2 regions of the Streptomyces sp. NBC_01314 genome follow, and region 1 is predicted to be linked to the other one. Evidence: riboswitches for the same ligand, from Rfam matches in the RefSeq annotation. Region 1 holds a riboswitch; the other holds the start of a gene.
What was found. Region 1 has a riboswitch for S-adenosylmethionine ahead of OG622_RS36395 (aminotransferase class V-fold PLP-dependent enzyme). Riboswitches for the same ligand answer to the same signal wherever they lie in the genome.

Region 1 (7,717 bases):
CGTCGCGCTCCTCGACCTTGGGCTGCCCGGCGAGATCGAGGTGAACGTACTCGACGACCTTCGACGAGCGGGTCACGTCGAACCGCGTGAGGTTGCCACAGAGCGTGCAGCGCCAGCGGGTCGTGTCCGTCGGCAGGGGAACCGTCATCGTGGCTGCTCTTCCTTCTTCCAGTCTCGGTGAAGCGCCGGCGTACCGGTGCGTATGGCTCGTAACCCTACGGCCTGACCGGTACCGGACGCCCGTTCGCCTGCGGCGGCGCCGCCGATTGCCCCCGGCGGCGAGGCCGTCCGTGACCGGCGGCGAGGCGGTCTGTGCCGGTGAGTCCTGTTACGTCATGCTCTGTTAGTGATCGGCAAGTGGAGCACCTCGGCCGCGCGGGCCGTACGAAACGAGTCGGCACCGGTGACATACGGGCTGATCGCCGTCTGCTGTGCGATCTTCCTGATCGGACCGGCGGCCGGCTTCAACCCCGTGTACGGCACCGGGGACGAGCTGCTCGCCGCGCAGCGGGCGTACTTCCGCCGCTGGGGTGTCGTCCCCGACGGACTCTTCGGCGGCACCCCGCGCGCCGCGCTCACCCCCCTCACCGCACTGTTCGTCCACGGCAGCTGGCTGCACCTCCTCGGCAACATGCTCTTCCTCTTCGTCTTCGGGGCGATGGCCGAGGAACGCATGGGTCATGTGGAGTTCGCCCTCTTCTACGTGGGCTGCGGCTATCTCGCGCTGGTGGCGTACGCGGCGGCACACGCCGGGTCGCCGCAGTCGCTGGTCGGCGCGTCGGGGGCGATCTCCGCGGTCCTCGGCTCGTTCCTCTTCCTGTTCCCCGGGGCGCGGGTGACGAGCCTCCTGCCGTTCCTCCTCTTCCTCCCACTGCGGTTTCCGGCGTGGGTGACCCTGCCGTTCTGGGTGAGCCTGCAGTGGCTGGCCGCGGGGCGGCAGACCTCGGGGCCGGGCGTCGCCTATCTGGCGCATCTGGTGGGGTTCGGACTGGGGTTCGCCTACGCGTGGGGGCGTTATGGGCGTAGGGCTAGAGTGACTGCGCCAGCGGACGCCTCAGAGAACGTCCCAGCTCCGGCCCCCGAGGGAGAGAAACAGCCGTGATCACCGCGATCGTGCTCATCAAGACCAGCGTGGACCGGATTCCGGAGATCGCGGAGTCGATCGCCGCGATCGAATCCGTGACCGAGGTGTTCTCCGTGACCGGTACGTACGATCTGGTCGCCATGGTCCGGGTGAAGGAGCACGAGGACCTCGCGGACGTGATCCCCGGCCGCATCAGCAAGATTCCGGGGGTGCTGGGGACGGACACGCATGTCGCGTTCCGCGCCTACTCGCAGCACGACCTCGAGGCCGCCTTCGCCATCGGGCTGGACGGCTGAAGCCTGGCGTTCGGATCATGCCGGTTTCGGGCTGCGCCGCCTGATGACCGCCGGTGAGCGGGGCGGTGGGGGTACCTCCCGCGCGAACGCGGCCAGGGTCCCCCCACGCCGTTCAGGCACCGTTCAGACAGTGGGCGGAGTGCGTGCCACGCCCCGCGGCCCAGGCCTGATCCGATCGGCAGGACCTGGCTCCCCGCGCGGCCGGGTCCGGCGGCGGGGTCAGACCGCCGGGACGCAACGGCCGTCCTCCGTACGGTAGTTCCACTGCGCGCCGTCCCGCACGAGCTCCTTCACCGCGCCCACGAACCGCTCCACGTGCTCGTCGGGGGTGCCCGCGCCGAAGCTCACCCGGATCGCGTTGAGGGACCGCTCGCCGGGCGCGGCCTCGGGGGCGCCGCACTCGCCCTGGGTCTGCGGGTCGCTGCCGAGGAGGGTGCGGACGAGGGGGTGGGCGCAGAAGAGCCCGTCGCGTACGCCGATGCCGTACTCGGCGGAGAGCGCGGCGGCGAAGTGGGAGCTGTTCCAGCCCTCGACGACGAAGGAGAGGACGCCGACGCGCGGGGCGTCGTCCCCGAAGAGGGAGAGGATCCGCACCTCGGGCACCTCGGCGAGTCCGGCCCGTACGGCGTCGATCAGATACCGCTCCCTGGCGACCAGCGTGTCGAACCCGGCCTCGGTGAGGGCCCTGCAGGCGGAGGCGATGGAGTAGGCGCCGATGACGTTCGGCGAGCCGGCCTCGTGGCGGGCGGCGGTCTCGTGCCACTCGACGTCCACGCCCCCGTCCGTACGCCGGGTCACCTTGCGGGAGGCGCCGCCGCCCGCGAGGTAGGGGTCGGCTTCGCGCAGCCAGTCGGCGCGCCCGGCGAGCACGCCGGCCCCGAACGGGGCGTACAGCTTGTGCCCCGAGAAGGCGACCCAGTCCACGTCCAACTCCCTTACGGAGACGGAGTGGTGGGGTGCGAGCTGGGCCGCGTCGAGCACGATCCGCGCGCCGTGCGCGTGCGCGACGGCGGACAGCTCACCCACCGGCCAGATCTCCCCGGTGACGTTGGAGGCACCGGTGACACACACCAGCGCCGGCCCGTTCGGGTCGCGGTCGGCCAGCGCGGTCTCCAGGGTGGCCACGGCCTCCTGGTGCGTACGCGGCGCGTCCAGGTACGTCACCCGCGCGTTCCGCCAGGGCAGCAGCGAGGCGTGGTGCTCGGTCTCGAAGACGAAGACCTGGCAGTCGGCGGGGAGTGCCTGGGCCAGGAGGTTCAGGGAGTCCGTCGTCGAGCGGGTGAAGATCAGCTGGTCGTCGGTCCGGCAGTCGAGGAACTCCGCGACGGTCCTGCGGGCGTTCTCGAAGAGGTCGGTCGACAGCTGGGAGAGGTAGCCGGCGCCGCGGTGGACGCTGCCGTAGTAGGGCGCGTACGCCGCCACGTCGTCCCACACGCGCTGCAGGGCGGGGGCGCTGGCCGCGTAGTCGAGGGCGGCGTAGGTGACTTCCCCGCCGGTGACGAGCGGGACGGTGACATCCCGGCCCAGAACGGGCAGCGGGGCACAAACGGACTGGTCGGCGGCAACAGTGGAGACAGACATGGCGAACTCCCGTGAGGGGCATGCCGAAGGAGGGCATGCGGAAGAAGAGAAAAGGGTGCGCGGAGGCGGGGCTCGGCGGCCCTATCGCATTCGCTTGCTCACGGAAGACTCCCTCGAAACCGCGCTTGCCGTAGACCTCGCTGCCTACGACCCGGTCTTCACCCGGGGCACCCCGCCACGGAAGGAGGGTTGCCGGACAGCCAGCCGGGGCTTTGGGCTGTCACTCATGACCTGAACAGGAACGTACTGAAGTGATCGCCACGCCGCAACTTCTGTCCGGATGACGGGATGAGGGCGCCCAGCAGCTCGGGGGTACGGCTCCGTGGGGCGAGTACAGGTGAGTTGGGGTGTTCGCGCAGTTCCCCGCGCCCCTGAAGGGCCTGCGGGCCCTTCAGAGGCGCGAGAAGCCCCACCCATCGGCAGTCGCTACGCGTTGGTCGCCGCGACCCATCGTTCGAGAACCCGCAGGGCCGCCCCCGAGTCGATCGACTCCGCGGCCTTCGCCATCCCGACCCGCAGCTGCTCCGCCAGAGAAGTCGTCCCCGGCTCAAGGGCCACCAACGCCGCCGCCGAGTTCAACAGCACCGCGTCCCGCACCGGCCCCGTCTCCCCGCCCAGCAACCGTCGCGCGACATCCGCGTTGTACGACGCGTCAGCCCCCCGCAACGCCTCCACGGGCACCATCTCCAGGCCCACGTCACGGGGATCGAAGGCCTCCTCGGTGACCTTGCCGTCCCGGACGACCCACACCCGTGACGTGGCCGTCGTCGTCAGCTCGTCGAGTCCGTCGTCGCCCCGGAAGACCAGCGACGAGTTGCCCCGCTCGGCGAAGACGCCCGCCATGATGGGCGCCATCCGCGGATCGGCGACACCGACCGCCTGGGCTCGCACCTTCGCCGGGTTGGCCAGCGGCCCGAGCGCGTTGAAGACCGTCCGGATGCCCAACTGCCCTCGCGCGGCGGCCACATGACGCAACGCCGGATGGAACTTCACGGCGAAGCAGAAGGTGATCCCGGCCTCCTCGGCGACCTCGGCCACCCGCTTCGGCGTCAGTTCCAGATTGACGCCCAGCTTCTCCAGCACATCGGACGCCCCGGACGCCGACGACGCGGCCCGGTTGCCGTGCTTGACGACCTTCGCGCCCGTACCGGCGACGACGATCGACGACATCGTGGAGATGTTGACCGTCTTCGCGCCGTCACCGCCCGTACCGACGATGTCGACGGTCTTCCCCGCCACCTCGATCACATTGGCGTGCTCGTACAGCGCCTCGACAAGTCCGGTGATCTCGTCGACCGTCTCCCCCTTGGCCCGCAGTGCCACGACGAACCCGGCGATCTGCGCGTCCGTCGCCTCGCCGCGCATGATCTGGTCCATCGCCCAGAACGTGGCGCCGGCGTCCTGGTCCTGCCCGGACAGCAGCGCGTTCAGCACCGCGGGCCAGGAACGGCCCGCCGCGGTGTCGCCTCCAGCGGGGGTCACAGCGCTCATAGCCGCTCCGGGGTGTCTCAGCCGCGGGCAGGGAATGCCACGCGGACCGTGAAATCACTGATGCGCCCACCCTATCCAGGTCGGAGCACGGCGAAGGGCCCCCGTCCGAAGATCGGACAGGGGCCCTTCGACCGTGGTGCGGCGAAGCGAAGCGATCAGTGGTGGCCGTGGCCGCTCGTGATCTCCTTGTACTCCTCGACGGTGGGCTTGGCGATCTGGCTGTCCTCGCCGTAGTAGCCCTTGCTCAGCTTGGCGCGGAGCTTGCCGAGGGGCGTGGTCTTGCGGGCGACACCGTTCTCGTCGACCGCGGCACCGATCTCGGCCGGCGCGTACTGCTCGTGCGCCGTGAGCGTGTGCAGCTGCTCCTGGCTGAGCGGCTCGTGGACCTCGATGAACTCACCGTGCGGCAGGCGCTTGATGATGCCGGTCTCGCGACCGTGCAGGATCTTGTCCCTGTCCCGGCGCTGCAGGCCGAGGCAGATGCGCTTGGTGACGATGAACGCGACGACCGGGGCCACGAAGAACGCGATCCGGACGAACCAGGTGATCGAGTTGATCGACAGGTGGAAGTGGGTCGCCCAGAGGTCGTTTCCACCACCGATCAGCAGGACCATGTACCAGGTGATCCACGCGACGCCGAAGGCCGTACGGGTCGGGGCGTTGCGCGGGCGGTCCAGGATGTGGTGCTCGCGCTTGTCGCCGGTGACCCAGGACTCGATGAACGGGTAGACGGCGATCGCGACCAGGACCAGCGGGAAGATGATCAGCGGGATGAACACGCCCAGGACGAGCGTGTGACCCCAGAGGTTGATCTCCCAGCCCGGCATGACACGGATCAGGCCCTCGGAGAAGCCCATGTACCAGTCGGGCTGGGCGCCGGTCGACACCTGGTCCGGCCGGTAGGGACCCATGGTCCAGATCGGGTTGATCGTGGCGATCGCCGAGATGACCGCGATGACACCGAAGACCAGGAAGAAGAAGCCTCCGGCCTTCGCCATGTACACGGGGAGCAGCGGCATGCCGACGACGTTCTTGTTCGTCTTTCCGGGGCCCGCGTACTGCGTGTGCTTGTGGTAGAAGACCAGGATCAGGTGCGCCACCACGAGGCCGAGCATGATGCCCGGCAGCAGCAGGATGTGGACCGAGTAGAAGCGGGCCACGAAGTCGCCGCCCGGGAACTCTCCGCCGAAGAGGAAGAACGACAGGTACGTGCCGACGATCGGCACGGACAGGACCGCGCCCTCCATGAAGCGGACACCGGTGCCGGAGAGCAGGTCGTCCGGGAGCGAGTAACCGGTGAAGCCGGTGAACATGCCCAGGACGAACAGCAGGAAGCCGAACAGCCAGTTGACCTCACGCGGCTTGCGGAACGCACCCGTGAAGAACACGCGCATCATGTGCACGAACATGCCGGCGAGGAAGACCAACGCGGCCCAGTGGTGGATCTGCCGGATCAGCAGACCACCGCGCACCTCGAAGGAGATGTGCATGGTCGAGTTGAACGCCTCGGACATCAGCTGACCCTGCAGCGGGACGTAGCTGCCGTGGTACTCCACCTCGTTCATCGACGGGTGGAAGAACAGCGTCAGGTACACACCCGTGAGGATGATGATGATGAAGCTGTAGAGGCAGATCTCGCCCAGCATGAACGACCAGTGGTCGGGGAAGATCTTGCGCATGTTGGCCTTGGCCAGGGAGTAGATCCCAAGCCGTCCGTCGGCCCAGTCGGCGACGCGCTCGCCGGCCGGTGCCTTCTCGCGCTTGTCGCGCGCGTCGGTGGTGGTGCTCGTAGTGCTCATCCGCGCTCCCAGAAGGCAGGACCGACGGGCTCTTCGAAGTCGCCGACCGCTTGGAGGTAGCCGTCTTCCCCGACGGTGATCCTCAGCTGCGGCAGGGCGTGACCCGCGGGGCCGAAGATGACCCGGCCGCCGTCGGCGAGGTCGAAGGTGGACTGGTGGCAGGGGCAGAGCACGTGGTGCGTCTGCTGCTCGTACAGGGAGATCGGGCAGCCCACGTGGGTGCAGATCTTCGAGAACGCCACGATGCCCTCGTGGGACCACTCCAGCTCGCGCTTGTCCTTGAAGTCGTCCGGCTGGATCCGGACGATCATCAGGGCGTCCTTGGCGATGTTCTTCTGGAAGTCGTGGTCGTGCTCGCTCAGGCCGTCCGGCATGGCGAAGGTCAGCGACCCCACCGCGACGTCCGAGGGACGCAGCGGCTCGTTGGTGTTCATGTTGACGAGCTTCTTGCCCTTGGCCCAGGTGGTGTGGCGCAGCTTGGTGCCGGGCGCGGGGCCGAGGCCGCCGAGCAGGAAGACACCGGAGAGCGGGAACAGGGACAGCGCGCCGAACATCGTGGTGCGGATCAGCTTGCGACGGCCGATCACCGACTCCTTGGCGCCTTCCTTGAAGTCGGCCAGGACCTTGGCCTTGACCTCGGGCGCGGCCTCGATCGGGTGACGCTCGTCGGCGACCTCCACGTCCGACATCAGCGTGCGGGCCCAGTGGACCGCGCCCGCGCCGATGCAGAACAGCGACACGCCGAGCGTCATACCCAGCGCGAAGTTCAGCGCGCTGATATGACCGATCGGGAAGACGTAGATCGACTTTTCGACGTCGATCGCCAGGTACGAGGCGATGAAGGCGACGGTGGCCAGCATCGACACCGTGAACAGCAGGGCGACCGTGCGCTCGGACCGCTTCGCGGCCCGCTCGTCGATGTCCTGGACACGGTGCTCGTGGGGCGGGAGGCCGGGGTCCGCGAAGGGGTTCTTCTCGTCCGCGACCTTGACCGCGCCGTGCGCGTCCTGCTCGATGGGCAGGTTCTCTTCTGGAATCTCTTGACTACTCATGACTTCTTGGCCTTTGCGGTCCGAGCGGCGACCCAGACGGCGATGGCGATCAGCGCGCCGAGCCCGAACACCCAGCCGAAGAGACCTTCGCTGACCGGGCCGAGCCCGCCGAGGCTGAGGCCACCGGGCTCCACGGTGTCGTCGCCGTTGACCGCGTCGAGGTACGCGATGATGTCCTTCTTGTTCTCCTCCGACAGCGTGGTGTCGGGGAAGGACGGCATGTTCTGCGGGCCCGTCTGCATGGCCTCGTAGATGTGCTTCGGGTCGACACCCTCAAGGTCCGGCGCGTACTTGCCCTCGGACAGCGCACCCCCCTTGCCGGTGAAATTGTGGCACTGCGCGCAGTTGGTGCGGAACAGCTCGCCGCCCTCGGCGATGTCCGCGCCCTCGGGGTCGTACGCGTTCTCGGTCGGG
Region 2 (7,717 bases), 2.2 Mb from region 1:
CCTTCTCGACGATGACGCCGCCCTCAAGACCACCGTTGACGGCGATCTGCTTGAGCGGGGCCTCCAGGGCGAGACGCACGATGTTGGCGCCGGTCGCCTCGTCACCCGTCAGCTCAAGCTTCTCGAAGACCGAGGAGGCCTGGAGCAGGGCCACGCCACCACCGGCGACGATGCCCTCCTCGACGGCCGCCTTCGCGTTGCGAACGGCGTCCTCGATGCGGTGCTTGCGCTCCTTGAGCTCGACCTCGGTCGCGGCACCGGCCTTGATGACGGCCACGCCGCCCGCGAGCTTCGCCAGGCGCTCCTGGAGCTTCTCGCGGTCGTAGTCCGAGTCGCTGTTCTCGATCTCGGCGCGGATCTGGTTGACCCGGCCCTGGACCTGCTCGGAGGAGCCGGACCCGTCGACGATGGTCGTCTCGTCCTTGGTGATGACGACCTTGCGGGCACGGCCCAGGAGGTCGATGGAGGTGTTCTCGAGCTTGAGACCGACCTCCTCGGAGATGACCTCGCCACCGGTGAGGATGGCGATGTCGTTCAGCATCGCCTTGCGGCGGTCACCGAAGCCCGGGGCCTTGACCGCGACGGACTTGAAGGTCCCGCGGATCTTGTTGACGACCAGGGTCGAGAGGGCCTCGCCCTCCACGTCCTCGGCGATGATCAGCAGCGGCTTGCCCGACTGCATGACCTTCTCCAGGAGCGGGAGCAGGTCCTTGACGTTGGTGACCTTGGAGTTGGCGATGAGGATGTAGGGGTCCTCGAGCACGGCCTCCATGCGCTCCATGTCGGTCGCGAAGTACGCCGAGATGTAGCCCTTGTCGAAGCGCATGCCCTCGGTGAGCTCAAGCTCCAGACCGAAGGTCTGCGACTCCTCGACGGTGATGACGCCTTCCTTGCCGACCTTGTCCATCGCCTCGGCGATGAGCTCGCCGATCTGGGTGTCGGCGGCGGAGATGGAGGCCGTGGAGGCGATCTGCTCCTTGGTCTCGACCTCCTTGGCCTGGTCGAGCAGCGCACCGGAGACGGCCTCGACGGCCTTCTCGATGCCGCGCTTCAGGGCCATCGGGTTGGCACCCGCGGCGACGTTGCGCAGGCCTTCGCGGACCAGCGCCTGGGCCAGGACGGTCGCGGTCGTCGTGCCGTCACCGGCTACGTCGTCCGTCTTCTTCGCGACTTCCTTGACCAGCTCGGCGCCGATCTTCTCGTACGGGTCCTCGAGCTCGATCTCCTTGGCGATGGAGACACCATCGTTGGTGATCGTGGGGGCGCCCCACTTCTTCTCGAGGACGACGTTGCGGCCCTTGGGGCCGAGCGTCACCTTGACGGCGTCCGCGAGCTGGTTCATGCCGCGCTCGAGGCCGCGCCGTGCCTCCTCGTCGAACGCGATGATCTTGGCCATGTGAAGTGGTCCTCCCGGACAGGGGGTGGATTTCTCCGGACCGTGCTGGCGCCCGCGACGGACGGCTCGCCGACCTCGTGGTTCCTTGCCCCACATGGCCTGCGGGCCTCACCGACCCGATCCTCATTGTCACTCTCACCTTCAGAGTGCTAACGCCAATGATTAGCACTCGGCATGGTCGAGTGCAAGCGCCTCTCGATGATCCGCAGGTGAACGCGCCCCCTCACCCCCGTGCGCGACCCCCCGCGCGACCCCGCCCCGGACCCGTCGGTGACCGCACGCGGACCGGACGCGGACGGGCACGGACGGGCACGGACGGGCACGGACCAGCCACCGGCCGCACACACAGGAGGGCTCGCACCCCCTGTACGGGGTGCGAGCCCTCCCATGAAGAACGAAGAACGTCGCTGCGTTAAACCCGGCGCGTTACTTCAGCCGACCGCGAGTCGGACCATGTCCGCCTGCGGCCCCTTCTGGCCTTGCGAGATCTCGAACTCGACCCGCTGGCCCTCTTCCAGGGTGCGGTAACCGTCCATCTGAATCGCGCTGTAGTGGACGAATACATCCGCACCACCGTCGACCGCGATGAAGCCGTACCCCTTCTCCGCGTTGAACCACTTGACGGTGCCCTGAGCCATGCCTAACTCCCCTATTACTGGCCCTTGCACAGATCCACACTTCGCGGATCCGGGTCAGACCTCACCCCCCAACGGTTGGGGGTGTGCGCCGGAACGCGTCGACCGCGGCCGAATGTATCTGTCCAACTGCCCTCTGCAACAGGTCAATCGGACGAGAATTCTGGACACGACCGGTCGGGAATGTACGAACAATTCGCCTGAATTCAGGGCAAGTCGGGCCCCACAAAAGGGAAGAAGTACGCAAAAGGCATACACACTTTGGCTACTTCATATAGGGCGCTCGGCTCGATCGGATATGCGCCCGGCATGAAATCAGTAGGGCGATCGGACCGGCTTCCCCAACTGTACCGTGCTCAACCATAGAGAATTGCCCCCTCCGCTTCTCTCGCGGAGGGGGCAATTCGATGAACTCTCGGTAATCGAAGTTACCGACGGTTACTACCGACCGGTACTGATCGGCGGTCAGCCACCGGCGACCGCGGGAATGATCGACACGCCCGCGCCGTCCGGCGTGACCGTCTCCAGCCCCTGCTCGAACCGGACATCGTCGTCATTCACGTACACATTCACGAACCGCCGCAACTTGCCCTGATCATCCAGAACCCGGGCGGCGATCCCGTTGTGGTTCTTCTCCAGATCGGCGATGACCTCGGCGAGAGTCGCACCTTCGGCACTCACCTCGGCCTTACCGCCGGTGTAGGTACGAAGGATGGTGGGGATACGGACGTTGACGCTCATGACTTACGACCTCCGGTCGGGTGCAGCGCCTCTTCAGGGGCGCGGGGCTGTGCCGGCCCTTCAGGGGCGCGGGGCTGTGCTGGATGTGCGGCTACCGCCGCGTGGGCGCGACCAGCCCCCACGGACCCGCAGACGAACGACTACCGGGCCTTACGCGAGACCGGCCGCACGGAACGAATCAAGGCTGGGCCGAATGGTCGCGGTCAGTCCCGTCCCGGCCACCGCGTCGAGCGTCTTCAGGCCATCACCGGTGTTGAGAACGACCGTGGTCAGCGTCGGGTCGAGAAGCCCGTCCTCGATCAGCTTCTTCGCCACCCCGACGGTCACCCCGCCGGCGGTCTCCGCGAAGATCCCCTCCGTCCGCGCGAGCAGCTTGATCGCCTCGACGACCTGCTCGTCCGTCACGTCCTCCACGGCCCCACCGGTCCGCCGCGCGATGTCGAGCACGTACGGCCCGTCCGCCGGGTTGCCGATCGCGAGCGACTTGGCGATCGTGTTCGGCTTCTGGGGCCGCACCACGTCGTGTCCGGCCTTGAAGGCCACCGACACCGGCGAGCACCCCTCCGCCTGCGCACCGAAGATCTTGTACGGCTTGTCCTCGACGAGCCCGAGCTTGATCAGCTCCTGCAGCCCCTTGTCGATCTTCGTGAGCTGCGACCCGGAGGCGATCGGCACGACCAGCTGGTCGGGCAGCTGCCAGCCGAGCTGCTCGCAGATCTCGTACGCCAGGGTCTTGGAGCCCTCCGCGTAGTACGGCCGCAGGTTGACGTTCACGAAACCCCAGCCCTCACCGGCCGGGTCGCCGATCAGCTCGGAGCAGAAGCGGTTCACGTCGTCGTAGTTGCCCTCGATACCGACGAGCTCGCCGCCGTAGATGGCGGCCATGACGACCTTGCCCTGCTCCAGGTCGTGCGGGATGAACACGCAGGACCGCAGACCGGCGCGGGCGGCGGCGGCGCCGACGGCGCCGGCCAGGTTGCCCGTGGAGGAGCAGGAGAGGGTGGTGAAGCCGAACGCGCGGGCCGCCTCCAGCGCCTGGGCGACGACGCGGTCCTTGAAGGAGTGCGTCGGGTTGCCGGAGTCGTCCTTGATGAAGAGCTTGCCGGTGTCGACGCCGAGCGCGGCCGCCAGGTTGTCGGCCTTGACGAGGTGGGTCCAGCCGGGGTTGATGTTCGGCTTGGTGGCCACGTCGGCCGGGACGGGCAGCAGGGGCGCGTACCGCCAGATGTTCGCGGGGCCCGACTCGATCCGCTTGCGCAGCTCTTCCGTGTCGTAGGCGGAGTAGTCGTACGCGATCTCCAGCGGCCCGAAACACTCCTCACAGGCGAAGACCGGGCCGAGCGGAACGCGGTGACCGCACTCGCGGCAGCTCAGGGCGGCGGCGGGGCCGAGGTCTACTGTGGAGGGGGAATCGGTGGTGCTTGCAACAGTCTGCGCAGCCATGGAGGGGAGGCCCTTTCTCCTCATCTTCCTCACGACGCACTTCGCCGTGAGACGGATTTGGCACCTTCCCGAGCCGGGAGCCTCACCACGACAACGTGGTCAGACCGGCTGGAGGGTTGCCGGGGCTTCATCGGGCCGTATCCCTCTGCCCCTCTGGATGAGCGGTATTTGGTTGTATACGCGGACGAGCACCGACATGCGATGGTCACCAGCGTTGTCCAAGACTGTAACCGAAGGCCAGGACAGTTGAGAGAGCAGTCCGAACCGCGAGATGAACGCAGAGGAGCCGCGCACTGTGCTGAAGGAAGTCGAGCGCTGGCTGAGCACCCGCTCCTGGTCCATGGCCGACCGACCGCTCCACAAGATCATGGCCGCGAAACGAGCCGGCGGCCAGTCGGTCAGTGTCGTCCTGCCCGCGCTGAACGAGGAGGAGACGGTCGGCGACATCGTCGCGATCATCCGTCATGACCTCATGCGGCAGGTCCCGCTCGTCGACGAGATAGTGGTCGTCGACTCCGGCTCGACCGACCGGACGTCCGAGGTCGCGGCGGCGGCCGGGGCCAAGGTCGTCCACCGCGACGCGATCCTGCCCCGCATCCCGGCGGTGCCCGGCAAGGGCGAGGTCCTGTGGCGCTCCCTGCTCGTCACGACGGGCGACATCGTCTGCTTCATCGACGCGGACCTCAAGGAGTTCTCGTCCGACTTCGTCTCCGGGATCGTCGGCCCGCTGCTCACGGACCCCGGTGTCGACCTCGTCAAGGCGATGTACGACCGCCCCCTCGGCTCCGCCGCCGGCCAAGGCGGCCGTGTGACGGAACTCATGGCCCGCCCCCTCCTCAACATGCACTGGCCCCAGCTGGCCGGCTTCGTCCAGCCGCTCGGCGGCGAGTACGCGGCCCGCCGCTCCCTCCTGGAACAGCTCCCGTTCCCCGTCGGCTACGGCGTGGAGCTGGGCATGCTGGTCGACGCGCTGCATCTGGTCGGCCTCGACGCCCTGTCCCAGGTCGACGTGGGCGTCCGCAAACACCGCCACCAGGACGGGCAGGCGCTGGGCCGCATGTCCGCGGCGATCTACCGCACGGCTCAGCTCCGACTGGCCCGCGGCCACCTGATCCGCCCCGTCCTGACACAGTTCGAACGGGGGCGGGAGGGGTTCGTGCCCCGGACGTACTCGGTGGACCTGGAGGAGCGGCAGCCGATGGTGGAGATCGCGGAGTACGCGGAGCGCAAGGCCGCGTGAGGGGGTGGGGGGTTCGGTTCGTGGGCGGGTTCGGGTCCGGTGGGGACTGGTCTTTCAGGGGCGCGGGGAACTGCGCGAGAAGCCCCACCGGACCCGCACCCGCCACACCACCCTCACCCCCACCCCCCATAGGCACTCCTGTATACGGCCGAGCCGCACGTTTGACCGCCGAACCCCCGGGCTAGGTTGAGCCCTATGGCATCAACGCACGGCGCGGCCCGGGTCCTGGTCGCGTCCAACCGGGGACCCGTCACCTACACGCTGGACGAGAAGACCGGCGACCTCACCTCCAAGCGAGGCGGAGGCGGCCTCGTGTCCGGCCTCTCCGCGATCGACCCGGCCTCCGGCGCCGTCTGGGTGTGCTCCGCGCTGGGCGACGGCGACCGCGAGGCCGTACGACGCGGCGTCGCCGAGCCCGGCGTGCGCATGCTGGACATCCCCGCCGACGTACACCACGACGCCTACAACGGCGTGGCCAACTCCACGCTCTGGTTCGTGCACCACATGCTCTACCAGACCCCGCTGGAGCCCGTCTTCGACGCGGAGTTCCGGCGCCAGTGGGCGGCATACGAGACGTACAACCGCGCCTTCGCCGAGGGGCTCGCCCAGGAGGCGGCGGACGGCGCGGCCGTACTGGTCCAGGACTACCACCTGGTCCTGGTCCCGCGCATGCTGCGCGAACTCCGCCCCGACCTGCGGATCGGCCACTTCTCGCACACCCCGTGGGCACCCGTCGACTACTTCCGGCTGCTCCCCGACGACATCGCCGCGCAGGTGCTCGACGGCATCCTCGGCGCCGACCGGGCCGCGTTCCTCACCCAGCGGTGGGCGGACGCGTTCACCGAGTGCTGTCGCGCCGTCCTGGGCCCCGGCAACCCGTCCGGCACCCGGATCGGCGTGCACGGCCTGGGCGCCGACGCGGACTTCCTGCGGGCCCGCGCCCACCAGCCGGACGTCGAGGACCGCATCGCCCTGCTGCGGGAGCAGATCGGTACGGCCCCGGACGGCACCCCGCGCCGCACGATCGTCCGCGTCGACCGCACGGAACTCTCCAAGAACATCGTGCGCGGCCTGCACGCCTACCGGCAGCTCCTCGACGACCAGCCGTCCTGGCGCGAGCGCGTCGTGCACGTCGCCTTCGCGTACCCGTCGCGGCAGGACCTCGCGGTGTACCGGGACTACATGGCCGAGGTCCAGCGGGTCGCGGACGACATCAACGAGCGGTACGGGACGCCGGGCTGGACCCCGGTCATCCTCCATCTGAAGGACGACTTCGCACGGTCCCTGGCGGCGTACCGGCTCGCGGACGTGGCCCTGGTGAACCCCATCCGGGACGGCATGAACCTCGTCGCCAAGGAGGTCCCGGTCATCACCGACGAAGGATGCGCGCTCGTGCTGTCGCGGGAGGCCGGGGCGTACGAGGAACTGGGCGACGACGCGCTGGTGGTGAACCCCTACGACGTGGTGGCCACGGCGCGGGCGTTGCACGAGGCGCTGCGCATGCCGGCGGCCGAGCGGGCGGAGCGGACGAAGCGGTTGGCTGCGGCGGCCACGGCGCTGCCGCCTACGCAGTGGTTCCTGGATCAGTTGCGCGCGTTGGAGGGGTGAGGGGGCGCCGAGTAGCTCGGGGGAGCTGTTTGGGGGCGGGTGCGGGATCGTCGTGGCTGATCGCGCAGTTCCCCGCGCCCCTGACAGAACTTGGCGCGCCCCCTCGCTATACGTGCTCGGCGATGGCTGCCAGCAGGTGTACGACCCCCGCCGGGCCGTCGACCACCAGGTCCGCTCTCTCCGACAGCTCCGTGACCTCTGTGCTGCCGCTGCAGACCAGGAGGCCGGGGGTGCCCTCCGTGCGGAGTTTCTCGATGGTGGCGAAGGCGGGGAGGTCGCCGAGGTCGTCGCCGGCGTAGAGGACGCATTCGGCGGCGGTCTCCGTCAGGTAGTCGCGGAGGGCGACGCCCTTGTCCATGCCCGGAGGGCGGAGTTCGAGGACCAGACGGCCGGGTTCGACGATGAGGCCGTGGCGGGCGGCGAGATCGGCGAGCGGGGCGCGCAGCGCTTCGAAGGCGGCCTGGGGGTCGGTGGCGCGGCGGGTGTGGACGGCAAGCGCCCGGCCCTTCTCCTCGGTCCAGGTGCCCTGCCACGCGCCGACGCTGTCGAGGAAGCCGGGCAGCTCCGCGCGGACCGCCGCGACACCTGGGTGCGGGGCGGGAGCGCTGACCGTGCCGGTGACGGCGTCCCAGCGTTCGGCGCCGTAGTGGCCGA

Region 2: another riboswitch for S-adenosylmethionine. It lies ahead of thrC (threonine synthase); the one in region 1 lies ahead of OG622_RS36395 (aminotransferase class V-fold PLP-dependent enzyme).

Annotation. Positions count from the first base shown of each region.
Region 1 is NZ_CP108394.1:8,285,148-8,292,864, reverse strand. Features, by position in the region: gene OG622_RS36410 (hypothetical protein) at 1-148, opposite strand, end outside; gene OG622_RS36405 (rhomboid family intramembrane serine protease) at 347-1,102, shown strand; gene OG622_RS36400 (Lrp/AsnC family transcriptional regulator) at 1,099-1,380, shown strand; gene OG622_RS36395 (aminotransferase class V-fold PLP-dependent enzyme) at 1,600-2,961, opposite strand; SAM riboswitch class IV at 3,078-3,193, opposite strand; gene trpD (anthranilate phosphoribosyltransferase) at 3,388-4,452, opposite strand; gene OG622_RS36385 (cytochrome bc complex cytochrome b subunit) at 4,608-6,251, opposite strand; gene OG622_RS36380 (Rieske 2Fe-2S domain-containing protein) at 6,248-7,303, opposite strand; gene OG622_RS36375 (c-type cytochrome) at 7,300-7,717, opposite strand, start outside.
Region 2 is NZ_CP108394.1:6,095,597-6,103,313, reverse strand. Features, by position in the region: gene groL (chaperonin GroEL) at 1-1,396, opposite strand, end outside; gene OG622_RS26810 (cold-shock protein) at 1,828-2,034, opposite strand; gene OG622_RS26805 (MoaD/ThiS family protein) at 2,497-2,772, opposite strand; gene thrC (threonine synthase) at 2,923-4,215, opposite strand; SAM riboswitch class I at 4,233-4,379, opposite strand; gene OG622_RS26795 (glucosyl-3-phosphoglycerate synthase) at 4,511-5,455, shown strand; gene OG622_RS26790 (trehalose-6-phosphate synthase) at 5,651-7,063, shown strand; gene otsB (trehalose-phosphatase) at 7,170-7,717, opposite strand, start outside.